Regions from separate parts of the Halomonas sp. BMC6 genome, predicted to be linked through region 2. Evidence: riboswitches for the same ligand, from Rfam matches in the RefSeq annotation. Region 2 holds a riboswitch; each other region holds the start of a gene.

Region 1 (4,790 bases), 670 kb from region 2:
AGCCATTGGCTCCGGTTGTTGTGTTTAAGGGCTACACCTCCTGGTACAGCGCACTCCCTTCCCGGCGGAACTTTTCCGCCTGCTCCTGCATGCCGCGCTTCACCGCTTCGGCGTCGCTTTCGCTGGCGTTGTCCGGCGTGCGGTCGCGGTAAGTGTCGCGCACTTCCTGGCTGATCTTCATGGAGCAGAACTTCGGCCCGCACATGGAGCAGAAGTGCGCCACCTTGGCAGAGTCTTTCGGCAAGGTTTCATCGTGGAATTCCCGCGCGGTGTCCGGGTCTAGGCCCAGGTTGAACTGGTCTTCCCAGCGGAACTCGAAGCGCGCCTTGGAGAGGGCATTATCGCGCCGCTGCGACGCTGGGTGGCCCTTGGCCAAATCCGCCGCGTGGGCAGCAATCTTGTAGGTAATGATGCCGGTTTTCACGTCGTCTTTATTGGGCAGGCCCAGGTGCTCTTTCGGCGTCACGTAGCAGAGCATGGCGCAGCCAAACCAGCCGATCATCGCCGCCCCAATACCGGAGGTAATGTGGTCGTAGCCGGGGGCAATATCCGTTACCAGCGGCCCAAGGGTATAGAAGGGCGCTTCGTCGCAGTACTCCAGCTGCTTATCCATGTTCTCTTTCACCAGGTGCATGGGCACATGGCCGGGGCCTTCGATCATCACCTGTACATCGTGTTTCCAGGCAATATGGGTCAGCTCGCCCAGGGTTTTCAGCTCCGCCATTTGCGCTTCATCGTTGGCATCGGCAATGGAGCCGGGGCGCAGGCCGTCGCCCAGCGAGAACGCCACATCGTACTGCTTGCAGATCTCGCAGATCTCCTCAAAGTGGGTGTACAGGAAACTCTCCTGATGGTGATACAAACACCACTTCGCCATGATGGAGCCGCCACGGCTGACAATGCCGGTGACGCGGTTGGCGGTAAGCGGCACGTAGCGCAGCAGCACACCCGCATGAATGGTGAAGTAATCCACCCCCTGTTCCGCCTGCTCGATCAGCGTATCGCGGAAGATCTCCCAGGTGAGGTTTTCGGCAATGCCGTTGACCTTCTCCAGCGCCTGATAAATGGGCACCGTGCCAATCGGCACCGGCGAGTTGCGGATGATCCACTCGCGGGTTTCATGGATGTTCTGGCCGGTGGAGAGATCCATGATGGTATCCGCGCCCCAGCGGATGCCCCAAGTCATCTTGTCCACTTCTTCCTCGATGGAAGACGTGACCGCCGAGTTGCCCAGGTTGCCGTTAATCTTCACCAGGAAGTTGCGGCCAATGATCATCGGCTCGCTTTCCGGGTGGTTGATGTTGTTGGGAATGATCGCCCGCCCACGGGCCACTTCATCGCGCACGAACTCTGGGGTGATTTCCTTGGGCAGGCTAGCGCCAAAGCTCTGGCCTGCATGCTGATGGCCCAGAATGCGCTCCACCTCCGCCGTGCCCAACGCCTGGCGGCGTTGATTTTCCCGCAGGGCGATGAACTCCATTTCCGGCGTGATGATGCCCTGGCGGGCGTAGTGCAGCTGGGTCACGTTCTTGCCCGCTTTCGCCCGGCGGGGTGTGCGGGTTAAATCAAAGCGCAGCTGGGCAAGAGTGGGGTCGTTGGCGCGGCGCTGGCCGTACTGGCTGGTCGGGCCATCCAAAAACTCGGTGTCGTTGCGCTCTTCAATCCAGGCACGGCGCAGCTCCGGCAGGCCTTGGCGCAAATCGATGTTGGCGCTGGGGTCGGTGTAGGGGCCGGAGGTGTCGTACACCAGCAGCGGCGGGTTCTGTTCATCCACGCCGCTGGTTTTGGTGGGCGAGAGGGTGATTTCCCGAAACGGCACGCGAATGTCCGGCCGCGAGCCTTCCACATACACCTTGCGCGAGCCGGGCAGCGGCGCCACGGCGGCGGCATCTACCTGGGCGGTTTCGGCTAAAAAGTGAGCGGTTTTGCTTTTAACGGTCTTGGTCATGACGGTGTCCTTGTCGTTGTTGGTCATTATTCAGAGAGGTCTAAACCCATCTGCCAGAAATCGATTTCCAGGCGGGTGGCATCGCGGAAGATCTTGCTTAGCTCAGCAAAACGGGCGGGGGTAACATCCGCCAAGCGGGCATCGAGCCACGCAAGCTCCGCTTGCATAGCGGCTTGGAACTCCTCGCCTTCGTACATGGCGATCCAGGCGTCAAACGGGTTTTGCGCGCCGCGCAGCGTGGAAGGTTGCTCGTTCAGCCAGTTGGCGATTTCACCGTAGCCCACCAGGCACGGAGCCAGCGCCACGTGCAAATCGAGCAGGTCGCCCCGGTTGCCGGTATCCAACACATAGCGGGTATAGGCCAGCGTGGCGCGGGCTTCTGGGAGTTCGGCAAGCTCCTGCTCGGAAATCCCCCACTCCTCACAAAAGCCCACGTGCAGGCCCAGCTCCACATCCACAATGGCTTTCAGGCCTTCATGGGCTTGGCGAAGATCGGCGAGGGTGGGGCTTTTATAGGCCGCCAGCGCATAGGCGCGGGCGAAGTGAATCAAGAACAGGTAATCCTGCTTCAGGTAGTGGCGAAACGACGCCTCAGGCAGCGTAGCGGTGCCCAGCTGGCGCACGAAATCGTGCTCGATATAAGCGCGCCAATCGTCCTGGCAAGCGGTGGTGAGATCGGTAAAGCGGTAGCCCATATTGGATGCCTCCGGTGGTACAGCGAACCGGCGCACGGGCGAAAGGAGAGTGAGTTGGGGCAAGGTATCAGGTGAACACGGCGCACCCCAACCACCGCTTGATTCCTACGCCGGTACTAGCCGGATCAGGTTCAACGGGCCCCGCCGTGACGACTTGCTGTAGCAGCCAGCCGTATAGCGATCTCAGCCGGTTCCACCGGCACCCCGTCAAGCAGTATTCAGCGCAGTGTAGGAGGCGGGTGGGGGAGATGCAAGGGTAGGCTATTTTATTGGGCGTACAGAGGTTGTCTGCCGTTAAGGCAATGAACGCCAAGAAAAGGCGATGGAGTGGAGTGCTTGATCCCCATGATTACCTTGAAGCGTTCCATCAGTGTCATGGGAGAGTGCCTCATCAATGCTGTTCATAAAAACAGTATTGTTGAGGCGAGCAAAACGCGCAACCCCGCGAATTTTGGCTACATCGCCAAAATTCTCTTTGCTCGCTGTAGAATCAATGAGGTAGGTTCAATTTGGTGGCTATGAAACCTCAGTCATTGTGATGTCGCGTTCATTGAGGTTTCGTGGTGGGGCGTATAATCACTGTTAAATTCTTTAGCCGCAAAGATTCGAATATCTGATGAGATGCTATAAATACAGAAACAGTGGGCAAAGGACATGGGAGCTACTGATTAATCAGCAGCTCTACTTTGCAAGAGCGAATCAGTTGAATGATCCCCTGGATTCTTCGATTAGCATCCGTCAAGAATATGAGCGAGCCAAAGAGATCGTCGAGAAGTTAGATGATCACCCTGAAAAAAGAAAGTGTTTCCTATTTTTCCTCTTGGACGCCCACCAGTTCAAAGATCCAAACACAGGTGAGGAATTGGGTTTGAACGGTGCTGTCGAGCGGTTTGTCCAAAGTGTCGGTATTTACTCGTTATCAAAGACGCCGCGTGACGCTCTGCTATGGTCCCACTATGCGGATGGACATCGAGGTGTTTGTTTAGGATTTGAAACCGAAGAACTCGATATCGAGAGGGTTTTTATCAGCGATCACGTCGAGTATCGAGATCAACCAGCTTACAAGGATATTTTTTTGGAGCTAGTGGAGGAACTAGGTAGCTTTGTGCGTCCATGGGATGGACACAACTATTCAGATGAATTGGGAGATGAATTCTATACTCAGCAACTTTCGAGACTTATGCGCGGGAATTTATTGGTTAAGTCTCAGAAATGGCAGTATGAGCAAGAATATAGGCTGGTGTCAGGAGAAGCAGGCTTGCATACATTCCCTCCGCAGGCGCTGAAAGAAATAGTTTTGGGCAACAAAATTAGCCCTGAAGACTATCACACTATATCGAATATCCTTTCTCACCCAGCATACCAACACGTCGAGCTTAAAAAAGCTCAACACATCGCGGGGACTTTCGACTTTGATATTACTGAGGTTTGATTGCTTTCGGATTAAACGTGAGCTTAGCAATTTAACCAATGGGTGAAGCTGACCGGCACTATGAGGCGCTCCGTCCTGGCGGCTCAGCCCAAGCATTGAGGCTTTAGAAAAACCTCTTTGACAGCCAGGTTTTGGTAGGATCGGGAAAACAGGCAAGGGGTGGTCAGCATGCTGCGCTTCAAGGTTTATAACTACGATCAGAACGCCATGGTGGTGATTAACTATAAGGATCAGCTCCAGCCTGGCAAAAGAGAAAGGGCCTGAAACATTTCAGCAAATGGCGAAGGAAGCCCCTTTTAAAGCAGAGCAATGGATCGCGTCCTGTGAAAAATGGAATAAGCTGTGGGCTAGCGATCTGTCGGATCAAAACATCAGGGCGTTACTACCATGAAAGTTAACCCGGTTTCCGAGCGGGACTAGACGATATGCAACTCCTTCTACGATCAGTAGTATTTGCATAATCGTGGCGCTGTCGGTGTTCCTCGTCCGGCCAGCTTCTAAATTTGACTTTGAGTCTGTTGTTGTGAGTAAACTAAAGATACGAGCCACACCATAAATAAACGGAGAAATAATAATGAAAATCTTGAAATTAGTGATGATTATTACTTTGTTTGCCGCCACGCCGACATGGGCAGAAAGCCTTACAGGGCCGCAGAATAATGCCGTTAGATCTGCGAATCTTTATCTCAGTATGCAGGGCTTTTCCCGGAGCGGG
Region 2 (4,790 bases):
ATGTCGCCATTATTGCTCTCTAGTGGCCCCGTGACGCTGACGTGCTGCTGATTGAAGCGCCAGTCGCCGCTGTTCTGCCCGCTGCGATAGCGCAGGCAGTGGTGCTGGGTCAGATCCTCGATGCGCTGAGGGGTGCCATGCTGTGCCAAGTAGCCGGGGGACGCGCACAGCACCAGCTGGCAGCGGGTCAGACGCTTGGCGATCAGGCTGGAATCCGGCAGGCTGCCGATGCGAATCGCGACATCGTAGCCCTCTTCCAGCAAATCCACGCGACGGTCGTTCAGGTCCAAGCGTACGTCTAACGCCGGGTGTGCCTGCATGAAGTGCGCTACCTGCGGGGCAAGGTAGCGGGTACCAAAACTCATCGGACCATTGATGCGCAGGCGTCCACTGACGGTGCTGGTGCCGCTACCGACATCGGCAGCGGCCTCGTCCAAGGCCAGCAGAATGGCTTGAGCGCGAGCCAGATAGCGCTCTCCGGCATCGGTGAGATGCAGCCGCCGAGTCGTACGCTGAATCAAGCGAGCGCCCAGCGTCTCCTCCAGCGCCATGACCTGCCGCGAGACGCGTGTGCGTGAGAGGTCCAAGGCCTCGGCGGCACGGGTGTAGCTGCCGAGCTCGGCCACTTTGACGAAGGCGGCGAGCTGATCGAGCTTGCTCATGGGGCGCGAAACGCCAGCGCCGCCTGATAAGGGTCAGGCTGGCCGCAGATGGCGGAAATCACCGCTAAACCGTTGGCACCGGCGGCCCTGACTTGGGCGGCGTGCTGCGCCTTCAAGCCGCCGATCGCCACGTTGGGCAGCGGGCAGGCGCGGACGAGTTCGGCCAAACCATCGAAGCCTATCGGCTGAGCGTGATCCTGCTTGCTGGCGGTGGCGAAAATGGGGCCTAGCCCGACATAGTCCAACAGCGCGATGGGCGCGTTACGAAGCTGCGCGACGGTGTTGATCGACAGCCCCAAAATGGCATGCGGTCCCAGCACCTCACGCGCCTCTTGTACGGCGGTATCGCTTTGCCCCACGTGCAGGCCATCGGCGCCGCTGGCGATGGCCACGGCTAGCCGGTCGTTGATGATCAGCGGCACGCTGGTGCCCGCCAGCAGCGCTTTGAGCCGCTTGGCTTGGGCGACCATCGCCGCGTCGCTGGCGTGTTTGTCGCGCAGCTGTACCACGGTGACACCGCCTTTGACGGCGGCCTCCACCGTCGCCTCAAGGCCAGCGTCCGCGCACAGGATGGCATCGGTGACTAGATAGAGCGAGAGATCACACTGCATGGAGCGCCTCCACCTGGCTGAGCGACGAGAGATCATCCGGGGTGAGCTGGTACAGAGCATCCAAGAGGGCAACCTGAAAGCTGCCCGGCCCATCGGCCCGTTGGCCAGCACGATGCCCGGCGATGCTAAAGCACGCCAGGGCGGCCAGCGTTGCCGTCAGCGGGTGCTCGCGGTTAGCGGCGACGAACCCGGCCACCAGCGCACTCAATCCACAGCCCAGCGTCGTGACACGGGGCATCAACGGGTGGCCCCCGGTCAGCCGGAAATGGTGGGTACCGTCGGTCAAAAAGTCGGTCTCGCCGGTCATGGCGACGATGCAGTGCTGCCGTTGCGCGAGCGATATGGCTGCTTGAGCGGCGTCATCGGTGGATGCCGTTGCATCGACTCCGCGTCCTTGGCTTGCCAAGCCGGTGAGCGCCATCACTTCAGAGGCATTGGCGCGAATGACGCTGGGCCAGTGGGGCAGCAGCGCCTGGCACACCTGCTGGCGAAAGGCGGTTGCCCCGACCGCCACCGGGTCTAGCACCCACGGCGTTTGGCTTGCGTTGGCCGTGCGAGCCGCCAGCTGCATCGATTCGGCCCAGGGCGTAGAGAGCGTGCCGATATTGATAGAAAGCGCACCTGCCAGCGCGGTAAATTCGGCGACCTCTTCGGGGGCGTGCAGCATCGCGGGCGATGCCCCCGTGGCCAGCAGCAGGTTGGCCGTGCTGTTCATGGCCACGTAATTGGTCATGCAGTGGACGAGCGGCGTGGTTTCGCGCAGAGCGGCGAGCATATCGCCAAGCGGGGGGTAGGTCATAGTATCCTCCCGGCCAGGGAGGTGGTGAGAGGCACCACGACTCCCTACGCCGGCGTTATCCGGTTCAGGTTCGAAGGGTGCTTCTCAGCCGCTGGGCGGCGCCCCTGTCGTTGGTGGCTACTATCCTAGCCTTGGACGGAGCTGTAAAGCCCCGCCGGAAGAGACTTAACGAAACGCGATGCGCGTGCCGTAGGTAAGCATTTCATCAGGGGTGATGGCACGGCCCGACACGCCAATCATCTCATCGCCGCACTGGTCGGCGAAAGTCAGCACGCCGTGGGTCAGACCAAGCTGGCCCAGGGTGTCACGGATTTCACCGGTTCCCAAAAAGGTACTGACGCGGCCTTCGGCGTCGCTCAGGTCCGATACACCGTTGGCATGGTGAAAGCGCACCTTGTAGATACCGTCCATGGACTCGACTTCGACAATAGGGGAAAAGCCGTTTTGAATCGCATGGCTCAGCTGCTTCAGAGTCAGGCGATCGCCAAGGGTCATATCGATGGCTGTCATGACGCTCTCCTATCTGACGCCATTCGCAGGGCATCACGGTTGAATTTGTAAAACTATCGAGATAGAAGTGTAGAAGGTCTGCATCGTTTTTCCAGGCGCATTCGATCAGAGCGCGTGCCGAGAGGTCAGTGCACGGCATCCAGCGCGTGTTGCTGAAGTTTGGTCAGAGGGATGATCTCCAGCGTGCGCTCGTTTGTGCCCGAGAGAATCACCGGTGGTGCAAGCCCCACTTGGGCTGCTTCGGCCCAGCGGTGGGCGCACAGGCACCAGCGGTCGCCGGGCTTCAAGCCGGGAAAGCCGAAGGCCGGGCGCGGGGTCACTAGATCGTTACCTTGAGCCTTGGAGAAAGCCAGAAACTCCTCGGTCACCATGGCGCACACCGAATGGATGCCGACATCGTCAGGCCCGACGCGACAGAAGCCGTCGCGGTAGAAGCCGGTTTTTGGGGCATGGCAGCAGGGCGTGAGTGGCTCACCCAGTACGTTTCGATCACGGGACATAGAGACTCCTTCGGGCCGGGCTGGAATTCCAAGCGCCTTGCCCTCATAACTAGACATTAAACGCGCCATCGCACGTTATGACCGATGCGCTGGAGCGATGGTCAAATGGCGGGCGCTTAGCAGCCTAAGCCTTGTACAAAGTACTACGTTCGTCAAAGAATTTGCACCGTATCCACGAAAGCGTCACCCCCCATAAGGAGAGTCTCATGTCGTATCAAGGTGAACAGCATCCAGGCGTTGCCCCAGCCGCCCCGCAAACACAGGGTTTTCGCTTAAACCACACCATGCTGCGGGTCAAAGACCCCGAGCGCGCGCTGGCGTTCTACTCCAAGGTGTTTGGAATGCAGGTACTGCGGCGCTTGGACTTCGAGGAGATGCAGTTCTCGCTCTACTTCCTGGCTAACGTAGAGGCCGGTGATAACGTGCCGGAAGAGACCCAAGCGCGGACCGCGTGGACCTTTAGCCAGAAAGGTCTATTGGAGCTGACCCACAACTGGGGTACCGAAAACGAGCAGGACTTTGCCTACCATGACGGCAATGCAGAGCCGCAGGGCTTCGGGCATATCTGTTTTAGCGTACCGGATTTGGAAGCCGCGCAGGCGTGGTTCGATGAGCATGACGTGACCTTCGTCAAGCGCGCCGACCAGGGCAAGATGAAGGACGTGATCTTCGTCAAGGACGCCGACGGCTACTGGATCGAAGTGATTCAAGCAGACCGTATGGCCGCCATGGGCGATTGATATGGCGCATCTGCTGTTTCGGTTGCGTCACGTGACCGACGAAGAGGCCATGGAGGTTCGCCAGCTGCTGGAAGCGCATGGCTTCGATGTGTACGAAACCCAGGCGGGCTTTTTTCGCCTGGGAGTCGATGCCATTTGGCTGCGCAACCCTGCCCAGCGAGACGATGCCGAAACGGTGCTGGCGCACTATCAGGCCGAGCGGCAAGCAAAGGCGCGCAAAGCGCATGAAAACGCGTTGGCCCGCGATGAGGCGCCGACGTTGTGGCGACGTTTCGTGGCGCACCCGCTGCAGGTCACGCTAGTGATCGTTGCGGTGCTCATGATCGCTCTGCTCACCCTGCTGCCGTTTATTGGGCTAGCTCGCTAGTCGTCAGAAGCGTCAGACAGATGCCCGCGCTTGACGTACATCATTACCCCGGCCTGGCCTGCGCGAAGCCGTGGCGCAGCCCCCGGCGGGTAGCGGCACCAGCTCCCTTCCGGGTACTCGGTGTCCGCATCGCACAGCGACCCTTCCAGCACGAACAGCTCCAATCCGCCCGGTAGGGCAGGATAGTCGGTGACGATGTCACACTCCCAGCGCTCCAGGCTGATACGCTCGCTTTGATAGGTATGCAGCATTTTGTACGTGATGCCGGGCCGACGATCAGGCTGCCAGGGCAAACGGTGGGCGGGAATGGCGAGTTGGAGCAGGTCGTTCTCATCGAACTGGTGGAGCTTCACGAGAATCAGCGCGCCCTCATCGCCAATGTGGGGCGTATGGCCCGTGCCGATGGGGTTGCGCAGGTAGCTGCCCGCCGGGTAGCGGCCATGTTCGTCGGCAAACACGCCCTCGAGCACGAGAATCTCTTCACCGCCGCCGTGGGTGTGGCGGCTGAACTGACTATTGGGCGCATAGCGTACCAGGCTCGTGGCGCGGGCCACCTCATCGCCAATGCGGTCCAGCATCATTCGTTCTACGCCTGCGCTGG
Region 3 (4,790 bases), 2.7 Mb from region 2:
GTACCCGCGCCATCGCTTCGGGAAGCCGCTCATCCAGTGCGCGACGATTGGGCAAGCGCGTCAGTACGTCCTCTCGGGCCTGCTGGTCACGCAGACGCTCAAGCTGCTGGCGTTCGGTAATGTCGTGGATGAAGACGCTGCGGCGCGGGCGGCCATTCACTTCAAAGCTCTTTAGCCGCACCTCGACCGGCAAGCGAACCCCGTCTCGTCGTATGGCGTCGCAGGTCAAGGGCATCGCGGCGTCGTCACAGGTCAGCCCCTGTGGGAACATGAGCGAGGTGAGTGGGCGCGTCAACGCGTCTTTGCGGCTCCAGCCGAACATGCTTTCGGCGGCCCGGTTCCAGTCCAACACGCGCCCCTGCGCATCGATGCTCAGATAGGCGTCGTAGGCAGACTCGATCACCAAATTGAGCTCACGCGTGCGCTGCTCAATACGCTGTTCAAGACTTTGATGAAGCGCCGTGAGCGACTGCTGAGTGGCAGCGCGAATTTTCTGCTCGTTGATGAGCCGCTCGCGCAGATGAATTTCGCCGATCACGATATCGGCCAAATCCTGCATCGCAGCTTGTTCCTGAGGAGTCAACTGGCGCGGCTGCGTATCCATCGCACACAGCGATCCAAGCACTAGACCATGGGAGTTGCGCAACGGTATCCCGGCATAAAAACGGATGCCGCCGGGTTTCGTCACGATGGGATTGGTAGCGAAGCGCTCGTGACTCTGAGCGTCTTCGACCACCAGCGGTTCGTCCTCCAGCACGGTATAGGCGCAAAATGCCATGTCCCGGGGGCTCTCGGAGAACTCCATGCCTACTTGCGACTTGAACCATTGACGGTCGGTATCGATCAAGCTGATGGTGGACTTAGGAACGCCGAGCAGCACGGTGACCAACCGCGTGATGCGATCGAAAACGGGCTCGTTCGGCGTATCCAGCAGGGCCAGCTCGTTAAGCGCAGCCAAACGGGCGGTTTCGTTAGGGGGTAACAGGTGGCTCATGGCGATCACACCTAAGTGGTCATCAGTCCCCTAACAGCATACCGTGAAACGGAATTTTCTGCTCAACGCCCCACTTAACGCACGGCGATACGCCGCGGGGTCAACCCGGCCCACACCACGCTCACCACCGTGGAGAGCAGCAGCGCCCCCACGAACGGCCCCAGTGTCGGTACGCTACCGGGGAACGTCGCGGCCAATACTCCCGCGCTGACGCTACCTTGACTCAGCCAGCCAGGCAGCACGGCGCCTACTAGCCCCGCTAGCCCACCGCTGATCGCAGCCGTCGGTGTCATTCGTTGCCACAAGCCCAGCAGCACCGGCACCACGATCGCTGCACACAGCAGGTCGGCAATCAAAAACAGCCGCAGCACCGACAGCCCCTGTAAAGCAATCATGATCACGGGCAGCATGATGGCCACGGTGAGCCAGCGCGCTTTGTTGAGGGCCTCGGGCCGGTGGCCGCTGGCCCACAGTGACGCAATACCGTTTTGTAAAGTGTCGACGCTCGAGGTGACCAGCGTGACGGCCAGGACCAGGGATGGCAGCGTGATCCATACCGGGGCATCGCTAAGCAGCGCAAAAAACGGCATGGGCGGCTCGCCGAGGCTGACCCCGCTCATCGCTGCCATGATGCCAACACCACCGATCACCATGACGACCAGAACGGTCAGGCCGCCGCCCAGCAAGGCACCGCGCCCCAGGCTCGCGTCGTCTTGGGCCGCCCATACCCGCTGCCAATAGCCTTGGTGAAACAAGTTCGCTGCCGTCACGGCGATCACCAGCGTCAACGCGACGCTGAGCGAGCTACCGATGGGGAGCGACGGGAGTTGTGCGTCACTCGGCATATTGGGTAGTCGCCAGAGCGTTACGCTGGCGACGGCGAGCAGCAGTGCCAAAAGCAGCCACGCTTGCCAGCGGTCGGTGGCGAGACTTGCCCGAAGCCCACCCATCACGGTGTAGACCAGCGTGGTGAGCGCCACCCCGATGATGACCACGGCAGGAGGCACGTCGGAGAGTAGCGCGGTAATCGCCCCGATGGCGGTGAGTTCAGCAGCCAGGAAGCAGCCCATGTAAGCCACGGAAACGAGCGCGACGAAGCGGCGCACGCCCGTGCCGTAGCACGTATCAGCAAACTCGGCGATGCTGCGCCCTTCCGGCAGCGCTTGGCGTATTTTGGGGCCATAAAGGCCCAGCACGATGAAAGGCAGCGCCGAGCCAAGCGCATAGCCCAGCAGCGCTACGGGGCCCACGAACGCGCCAATTTCCGGGGGCGCAAACAGAATCCACGCCCCCATACCCGAGGCCAAAAAGGAGAGCCCCAAGGTAGACGCGGTTTGAGAATTGCGGGCGGTGACATAGTCATCCAACGAGCTGCCACCAAAGCGGGCCCGAAGGCCCAAAAAAGCAAAGCAGCACAACGCTGCGCCTAATACGAGAGACGTTAGGTAAGGCATGTCGCGCTTCCTCCGCCGGTACGAACCGGATCAGGTTCCAGGGTCTGCGTTACGCGCATTCTCAGCCCCGATGGGGCTCCCCTGGCGACAGTGAATGGAGGCGACATCCTCAATCAAACTAGCGCATTAGTAAAGTCTCAGGTCTGTCGAGCACTCTCCTCCGGCTGTTTGGGGACGCGCCCCATCGTATAGAACTCGGCGTTGGGCGGCGTTCCCGCCAGCGTCACCAAGCGGTTGGACATGCCGAAAAAGGCCGCAATGGCGCCAATGTCCCAACAGTCGTCCAGGGTAAACCCAACGGTTTCCAGGCGCATTTGCCACTCGGTTGAAAACTCCCCCAGCTCGATGGCGCTATGCAGCGCAAAATCGAGCATCAACCGATGACGCTCGCTGAGTCCCGCCACGCGATGGTTAATGGCGATATTGTCCGCCAGCAAAGGGTCTTTACTATAAATACGCACCAGCGCGCCATGGGCAACAACGCAGTACAAACAGCGATTACGGGCACTGGTGGCCACGACGATCATCTCTTTTTCCGCTTTCGTCAGCGTATCGGACGCCCGCTCCATCAACGCATCGTGATAGGCAAAAAAAGCACGGAACTCCTGGGGACGATGCGCGAGCATGAGAAATACGTTGGGTACGAAGCCCGCTTTTTCCTGCACCGCTAACATGGCTTCCCGGATATCCTCGGGAACTTCTTCTAGCGTCTCAGGAAGTGTAAATCGACTTATCGAGACAGACATACGCACTCCTGTTTTTTGTAACGTGGCGCCTAACTGCTGAATGGCGTTTACTCGTAACAAATTGCTAACTAAAGAGTCTTTCAATACGCCTTAACGCTCGCCATACTCTTAATGATTTAATGTCATAAGAGCCGTACGCTATTAGCCAAGCGGTGTACTAACAGGGAAACCACCATGTCATACTCCGAAGCAAAAGAGCACACGCCAGGGCGTTTGCATGAACTGTTCGCCGACCCTTACCGTGCGTTCGAAAACGATACGGATGAGCGTCAGCTGCATATCCGCGTCATGCTTCACACCCTGCTGGCCCGCCCCATGAAGCGAGGTCAGGTAACGCTTCGTGTGATTCACGGCTGGGAGAACGGTGGCTTCGAACCCGCCGACCTGCAGCACGCCGACTTTACCCTGCACAGCCTGACAGATTTCGATGCTGCCGTGACGCGCTTCGCTACGGCTGCCGAGAAAAACGCACCGTTGCCTGCGGATCAAACCGCCATCCTGGCCGAGCCGCTAGCCGACGCCATTGCCGATGCCGAAGCAGATGGCAACGCACTGACCGACGACATCCGCGAAACGCCGGCCCGTTGGCCCGCGTTCGAAGGTGGGCTCGCCCTCTACACGCTGTTCAAGATGTACCACCGCTTGGTTTACGGCGAAGATGACACCTACCGCTGCTCCCAGTGCGACACCCCCCACGGCCCTCGCGAGATCCATGAGTTTCATTTAGAGGAGGGTGAGTTTGCGCTGCTGGTGCCCATCAGCGAGGAGCAGGACGCGCCTTATTTGCTAGTCCTTCACGAAAGTCAGCTGGGTCCCATCGCCCAACTGCTCTCGGAAAGCCTGCCGCTGTTCGAACGTTATTGAGCTGCGCGCCTCCTCGGCCGAGGAGGCGCTTTACTGCGCCCGGGGCGCGCTATAGCGAAATCGTGCTGTTGATACCGCTTGAGACGTTTTCCGGCTCGAACCAGCGGGCAGTGACCGTTTTGGTTTGGGTCCAGAAGGCAATCGCCTGCTTACCGTTGGGCCCCAAGTCACCCAGTTTCGAGGCCCGAGAGCCGGTAAAGCTGAAGTAAGCCACCGGCACTGGAATCGGCACGTTGATACCGATTTGGCCCACGTCGATGTCGGTCTCGAAGCGCCGTGCTACCCAGCCCGAGTTGGTGAAGATCGAGGTGCCGTTGCCATTCGGGTTGGCATTAATGAAAGCGATGGCGTCGTCCAGCGTCTCGACGTTGACGACGCACAACACTGGGCCAAAAATTTCTTCGCGATAGATCGTCATGTCTGCCGTCACATCGGAAAACAGAGTCGGTCCGACGAAGTTACCATCCGGGTAGCCGTCGACCGTGTAGCCGCGACCATCCACCAGCAGCGTGGCGCCCTCTGCTTCGCCTGCGGTAATCAAGCGCTCGACGCGGGCCTTGGCCTGTGGCGATACCAGCGGCCCTAGGTCCGCTTCACGCTGAGTGCCCGGCCCCACGGTCATACCGCGCGCACCGGCTTCGATATCCTTGATCCACTCGCGCGCCTCTCCCACCAGCACGACCACCGAGTTCGCCATGCAGCGCTGACCGGCGGCACCAAAAGCAGAGCCCA

What was found. Region 2 has a riboswitch for thiamine pyrophosphate ahead of thiM (hydroxyethylthiazole kinase). Riboswitches for the same ligand answer to the same signal wherever they lie in the genome.
Region 1: it holds a riboswitch for thiamine pyrophosphate, as region 2 does, so the genes downstream of both, tenA (thiaminase II) here and thiM (hydroxyethylthiazole kinase) in region 2, are expected to answer to the same signal.
Region 3: it holds a riboswitch for thiamine pyrophosphate, as region 2 does, so the genes downstream of both, AB6K10_RS17790 (sodium:solute symporter) here and thiM (hydroxyethylthiazole kinase) in region 2, are expected to answer to the same signal.

The regions. Positions count from the first base shown of each region.
Region 1 covers NZ_CAXNSH010000001.1:1,663,306-1,668,095, forward strand. The annotation lists gene thiC (phosphomethylpyrimidine synthase ThiC) at 32-1,948, opposite strand; gene tenA (thiaminase II) at 1,975-2,643, opposite strand; TPP riboswitch at 2,729-2,860, opposite strand; gene AB6K10_RS07895 (DUF2971 domain-containing protein) at 3,347-4,075, shown strand; gene AB6K10_RS07900 (Ltp family lipoprotein) at 4,650-4,790, shown strand, end outside.
Region 2 covers NZ_CAXNSH010000001.1:997,047-1,001,836, forward strand. The annotation lists gene AB6K10_RS04760 (LysR family transcriptional regulator) at 1-662, opposite strand, end outside; gene thiE (thiamine phosphate synthase) at 659-1,273, opposite strand; gene thiM (hydroxyethylthiazole kinase) at 1,263-2,072, opposite strand; TPP riboswitch at 2,097-2,188, opposite strand; gene AB6K10_RS04775 (hypothetical protein) at 2,238-2,582, opposite strand; gene AB6K10_RS04780 (DUF2237 family protein) at 2,708-3,082, opposite strand; gene gloA (lactoylglutathione lyase) at 3,289-3,822, shown strand; gene AB6K10_RS04790 (DUF6164 family protein) at 3,824-4,189, shown strand; gene AB6K10_RS04795 (cupin domain-containing protein) at 4,186-4,790, opposite strand, start outside.
Region 3 covers NZ_CAXNSH010000001.1:3,683,742-3,688,531, forward strand. The annotation lists gene AB6K10_RS17785 (diguanylate cyclase) at 1-994, opposite strand, end outside; gene AB6K10_RS17790 (sodium:solute symporter) at 1,069-2,448, opposite strand; TPP riboswitch at 2,438-2,541, opposite strand; gene AB6K10_RS17795 (peroxidase-related enzyme) at 2,586-3,194, opposite strand; gene AB6K10_RS17800 (hypothetical protein) at 3,369-4,058, shown strand; gene AB6K10_RS17805 (CoA-acylating methylmalonate-semialdehyde dehydrogenase) at 4,108-4,790, opposite strand, start outside.